DNA from 2 places in the Aliisedimentitalea scapharcae genome. Region 2 is predicted to be linked to the other one. Evidence: riboswitches for the same ligand, from Rfam matches in the RefSeq annotation. Region 2 holds a riboswitch; the other holds the start of a gene.
The links. A riboswitch is a leader RNA that binds a small molecule or an ion and turns the genes downstream of it on or off. The one in region 2 is predicted to bind thiamine pyrophosphate.

Region 1: it holds a riboswitch for thiamine pyrophosphate, as region 2 does, so the genes downstream of both, thiB (thiamine ABC transporter substrate binding subunit) here and thiC (phosphomethylpyrimidine synthase ThiC) in region 2, are expected to answer to the same signal.

The regions. Positions count from the first base shown of each region.
Region 1 covers NZ_CP123584.1:398,151-401,277, reverse strand. Annotated here, with positions in the region: gene QEZ52_RS01980 (thiamine/thiamine pyrophosphate ABC transporter permease ThiP) at 1-542, opposite strand, end outside; gene thiB (thiamine ABC transporter substrate binding subunit) at 518-1,495, opposite strand; TPP riboswitch at 1,528-1,620, opposite strand; gene aroC (chorismate synthase) at 1,843-2,946, shown strand; gene QEZ52_RS01965 (HD domain-containing protein) at 2,946-3,127, shown strand, end outside.
Region 2 covers NZ_CP123584.1:1,419,492-1,422,618, forward strand. Annotated here, with positions in the region: gene thiC (phosphomethylpyrimidine synthase ThiC) at 1-1,504, opposite strand, end outside; TPP riboswitch at 1,626-1,746, opposite strand; gene QEZ52_RS06675 (AEC family transporter) at 1,788-2,720, opposite strand; gene QEZ52_RS06680 (MBL fold metallo-hydrolase) at 2,872-3,127, opposite strand, start outside.

The DNA.
Region 1 (3,127 bases), 1.0 Mb from region 2:
ACCTCCAACAGGCGGAACATATCCCGACCATCGGCACCCAATTGTGCGGCCAGACGAAACCGTTCTGCCGGGATCTCCTGCCATCCTTGCAGGATCAACCGGGTTGCCAGCGGCAAATTGAAAAACACATGCGCCAGCACGACACCATGCAGGCCATAAATGCGGATCGGCTCCATCCCGATCCAGCCCAATGCCGTACTGATCCACCCGGCGCGCCCAAACACTTCGAGCAATCCCAAGATGGCAACAATCACCGGCAGGATAAACGGCGCACCCAACAGCCCGATCAAAAGGCGGCGACCAAAGAACCTGCGCCGCGCCAAAGCCCGCGCCACAGGAATCGCAAGCCCGACGCTGAACAGCGCCGACAGGCTGGCCTGAAACACGGTGAACCGCAGCGCCGCCCAATCGGACGGGCCCAGACCCGACCCGGCCTCGGCCCGCCAAACAACGGCGCACAACGTCCCCAGAATCAGCGCGGCAACAGCAATCGCCGCGCAAATCCCAGAGGCTGCGCTTACTGGCTCAGCGCGCCGAGCCATTCGCCCAAGGCTACATCCCGCACGGCTGCCGCTTCGGAGGCAGGCAACAAAAGCGATTTCTCGGGCGTCACCAACGTGTCAAATCCATCCGGCAAACCGGCCGCCGGAGTGACCGCCGGGTACATCCAATTGGTCGTGGGGATAATCGACTGGAACGCATCCGACACCATGAACGCCAGGAATTGATCGGCCAGTTCGGGTTGGTCGCTGGCGGCCAGCTTGCCGGCCACTTCGACCTGCATATAATGGCCTTCGCTGAATGATGCTGCTGCCTTGGACGCATCTTCTTCGGCAATCAGGTGATAAGCAGGAGATGTCGTATAGGACAACACCATGTCCGCTTCGCCCTCCAGAAACAGGCCATAGGCTTCAGACCAGCCTTTGGTCACGGTGACCACATTGTCGGCCAGCCCCTCCCAGATCGCCGGGGCCTCATCGCCATAGGCCGCCTTGACCCACAATAGCAGGCCCAAACCGGGCGTGGACGACCGCGGGTCCTGAATCACTATTTTCTTGTCGCTGGCGCCCAGCGCCTTGAAATCCGTCGGCGCGGCAGCATCGGCATTATGCACGAACGCGAAATACCCCCAATCATAGGGTACGAACAGCGGATCTTCCCAGCTGACCGGCAACGCATAATCGGCGCGCACATCATGGACGGCGAACAGCCCGGTTTCAGCCGCAGCAGCGGTCAGATTGGTGTCCAACCCCAGCACGATATCTGCGTCGGACCGTGCGCCTTCCAGCTTGACCCGCGCCAGCAACGCCGCACCATCGCCGGCACCGACCAGCTTCAGGTCACAGCCACAGACGTCTTCGAACGCTTTTTCCACCGCCGGGCCCGGGCCCCAATCGGAGACAAAGCTGTCATAGGTATAAACGGTCAATTCAGGCGTTTCGGCATAGGCTGCCGTCGCGCTCAAAAGTCCCGCTGCAAATGCAAGATGTTTCATCTCATCCTCCTTTGCGGCGATAGGGCAAGGGTGGATGTCTCCGAAACCTTCCCTCCGCCGGTTTTAGCCGGTTCAGGTTCAACGGGTGTCATCTCAGCACCAATGGTGCACCCCGAGGTGGCGCAGACCCTAGGCCGCAATGCCACCAAACACAAGCTATGGCAGCCATCAGGCCCTAACAGTCAGGACCAAGTGGACTGATCCCCTGTTCATCTGGCCCCAAATATCCCGGGGGAGTCACCAAAGGTGACGGGGGCAGCGCCCCCAACCCACATCCCAACACGCGAATCCGCTTGAGCCCCTGACCACGCGTCGCTAATCACATCCCCCAAAGGAGACCGCGTCCCATGTCGATGAACAGCTTTGGCCACCTCTTCCGCGTCACCACCTGGGGTGAAAGCCACGGACCCGCATTGGGTGCGACCGTGGACGGGTGCCCACCCAATGTGGCAATCGAACCCGAGATGCTGCAACTCTGGCTCGACAAACGCCGCCCGGGTCAGAACAAGAATACAACCCAGCGCAACGAACCGGATGCGGTGAAAATCCTGTCGGGTGTGTTTGACGGAAAATCCACCGGCACTCCGATTCAGCTGATGATCGAAAACACCGACCAGCGGTCGCGCGATTATGGCGAAATCGCCCAGACGTTTCGCCCCGGCCACGCTGACATCACCTATCACCAGAAATACGGCAACCGCGATTATCGCGGTGGCGGGCGCAGCTCGGCCCGGGAAACCGCAGCCCGTGTCGCCGCCGGTGGCGTCGCACGCGCGGCGATCAAGGCACTGGTCCCTGACCTGGAAATCAAAGGCTACATGACCCGCATGGGCGAGATGGAGATCGACCGGTCCCAATTCGACTGGGACGCGATTGACCAGAATGATTTCTGGATCCCCCAGGGCGCAGATCAGGCGCAGGCATGGGAAGACTACCTGCAAAAGCTGCGCAAGGATCACGATTCGGTCGGTGCCATTGTCGAAGTGGTGGCCCGGAATGTGCCCGCCGGGATCGGCGCTCCGATCTATGGCAAGCTCGACACCGATCTGGCCGCCGCGATGATGTCGATCAACGCGGTCAAAGGCGTCGAAATCGGCGAAGGCATGGCCGCAGCCCTGTTGCGTGGCACGGAAAACGCCGACGAGATCTATATGGGCGAAAACGGTCCCGAATATTCGTCGAACCACGCGGGCGGCATTCTGGGCGGTATTTCCACCGGACAGGACGTGGTGGTGCGCTTTGCGGTCAAACCGACCTCGTCGATCCTGACCCCGCGTCAGTCGATCCGCAAGGACGGCACCGCCATCGAAGTCATTACCAAGGGTCGTCATGACCCCTGCGTCGGCATCCGCGCCGTGCCCGTGGCCGAAGCGATGATGGCCTGTGTGATTCTGGATCACCTGCTGCTGCATCGTGGTCAGATTGGCGAAAACCAGGGCACGATCGGCTGATGCAGGACATTCACGCGCGGCTGCGCCGCCTTGTCGCCCAGCAGATGGATCAGGATCCGGCGCATGATCTGGCCCATCTGGATCGGGTCTGGACCAATGCCCACCGTATTGCCCGCCATCAGGCCGATCACGAAGACTCTGTAAACCTGCGGGTTCTGATGGCTGCGGCCTATCTGCACGA
Region 2 (3,127 bases):
CCAGATCGGCGGCATGGGCGGCGATTTTATAGGTGATCACGCCGGTTTTCACGTCGTCCCGGTCGGGTAGGCCCAGATGTTCCTTGGGCGTCACGTAACACAGCATGGCACAGCCGAACCAGCCGATCATGGCCGCCCCGATGCCAGAGGTGATGTGGTCATAGCCGGGTGCGATATCGGTGGTCAGTGGTCCAAGCGTGTAAAACGGTGCTTCGTCACAACAGGCCAGCTGCTTGTCCATGTTTTCCTTGATCTTGTGCATGGCGACATGGCCCGGCCCTTCGATCATCACCTGGCAGTCCTTGGCCCAGGCGATCTTGGTCAGCTCACCCAGGGTTTCCAGCTCGGCAAATTGTGCTTCGTCATTGGCATCAGCAATTGATCCGGGGCGCAGACCATCCCCAAGCGAGAAGGCAACGTCATACTGGCGGCAGATCTCGCAGATCTCTTCGAAGTGTTCATAGAGGAACGACTCCTTGTGGTGGTGCAGGCACCATTTCGCCATGATCGAACCGCCCCGCGACACGATACCGGTCACGCGATTGACGGTCATCGGCACCATGTGCAGCCGCACGCCCGCGTGAATGGTGAAATAGTCCACGCCCTGTTCGGCTTGTTCGATCAGCGTGTCGCGGAACACCTCCCAGGTCAGGTCTTCGGCGATGCCGTTTACCTTTTCCAGCGCCTGATACATCGGCACGGTGCCGATGGGCACAGGCGCGTTGCGAATGATCCATTCACGGGTGTTGTGGATGTTGCGCCCCGTCGACAGATCCATGACGGTGTCAGCGCCCCAGCGGATCGACCAGACCATCTTGTCGACCTCTTCCTCCATGGAGGAGGTGACAGCCGAGGTGCCCATATTGGCATTGATCTTGACCAAGAAGTTGCGCCCGATGATCATAGGCTCGGATTCCGGGTGGTTGATGTTTGACGGGATGATGGCGCGCCCGGCGGCGACTTCGTCGCGGACAAATTCGGGCGTGACATAGTCGGGGATATTGGCCCCCCAGTCGTGACCATCGCGGTCTGTCGCACCATGACAGGGTGACAGGTCGCGCAGCTGGTTTTCGCGGATCGCGATATACTCCATTTCGGGTGTGACGATCCCGGCGCGGGCATAAGCCAGCTGGGTCACGGCCTTGCCGTCCTTGCCGCGCAGGGGGCGTGGTTTGACCGGAAATTCAGGCGTCAGGCGGTCGCCTTCGACAAAGCCGTTGTCTGCGGCGGTGATGTCACGCCCGTCGTATTCCTCGACATCACCACGGGCTTCGATCCATTTGCGGCGCAGGGGCTCCAGACCCTGTTTGATGTCGGTCAGCACGTTGGGATCGGTATAGGGGCCCGAGCTGTCATAGACTGGCAGCGGCGCTTCGCCCGCGGTGGGGTGTACAGAGATTTCGCGCATCGGCACGCGCACATCCGGGTGCATCTGGCCCGGGACATAAATCTTGCGCGACGCAGGCAATTCGCCCGTGGTGATTTTGGGATTGGGGACGTTCATTTCGGTGCTCCTCAAGCTCTCAACTCAAAAAGACACCAGATGAGGTTAGGCCGAGGGAAACAGAGGGTGTACAGGCCCTCTTGTTCGGGACTTGCACGATGCGGGAGAGTACGGCCCCCACAGCGATGCAAACCTAGCTTCCTACGCCAGTATCAACTGGGTCAGGTTCAAAGGGTCGCATCACCGGGCATATGCCCTGTCAGCCTCTCAGTCCCCTAGGCGGGACCCCCCTGCGTGGGCCAATTGGTAGGGGGTGGGGGCGGTTCGCGTCAACCGGGAAATTTCAGTCCAGCACGATGAGCCAGCCCCAGACGGTAAAGAGGCTAAGTCCGGTTGCGATCAGCACCGAGGAGGCCGCAACCCGTTTGGCACGGTTGTACATATTGGCAAAAATATAGCCGTTGAATCCGGGGGCCATGGCCGCCGTCAAAACGCCAGACCTGTATAGATCCTGTTGAAGAGACACGGTTTTTCCAAACATCCAGACCAGGGTGGGGTGGAGCAGAAGAGATATGGTGCAGACATAGAAGATCGCCTTCAAATCACCTTCGGGCCGGTATTGGACCAGCACCCCTCCCAGCGCAAAAAGCGCTCCGGGCAGGGCCGCACGTATGACCAGAGACAGGGCACTATCTACGGCTTCTGGTATTATGAAACCGGTCAGATTCACGATGAACCCCAGCGCGATTCCCAGAATCAGCACGTTCCTGAACATCGCATTCAACACCGACGTGACAGTTTTCAGGCTCCCGCTGCCCCGGTTGCGCACGATCTCCATCGCGGTAATGCCGACGCCGTAACAGAACGGCGAATGAAAGGCGACGATGGCATAATTCCCGGTCAGGTTTTCCGCCCCATAGGCGCGTTCGGTGATCGGCAGGCCCAGCAGCACCGAATTGGAAAACAGGCAGCAGAACCCTATGGCTATGGCGTCCTCCCAGTCACGTTTGAAAATCAGCCGCGCCCCACAGACCCCAGCCAGGAAACACAGGAAGGCCGCAGAATAGAAGCTGACCAGCAATGCCGGGTCAAAGCTGGCCGAGAGATCCAGATCGGCGATGGCGCGAAACAGCAGACAGGGAATGGCAAACCCCTGGGTGAACCGCATGATCCCGTCGATGTGCTGCGCCTTGAAATACCCCGCTTGGGTGGTGGCATAGCCTGCGCCAATCACCAGAAAAACGGGCAGGATGACGTCGATCAAGCTCTGGAACATGGCCGCGTGTCCAGTAGAGGTGCCCCAATCCCAGCCGGGGTGAGCGCGGCGCATTCAGGATGCCTCCGGCGGGAGTTTTCTGGCGAGATGAAAGCGGAGCGGGGAGATATATCCCCAAACCGGTTATGTGGGCGGGCGCGGATTGCAGCGCTCAGAGCGGGTAACGGATCACCATGCCATCATAGGCAGGGGTGATGTGATCCGGGGTTTCAGCCTCGACCGTGGCATAGTCCAGGTCGATATGCATGTTGGTCAACACGGCCCGGCGCGGCTGAACCTGTTTGATCCACTCTAGGGCCTTGTCCAAATGCACATGTGTCGGATGTGGGCTGCGACGCAGCGCATCCAGAATCCAGCAATCCAGGTTTTCGAGTTGGGCCCAGGAGGCGTCATGCATTTCGGCAACA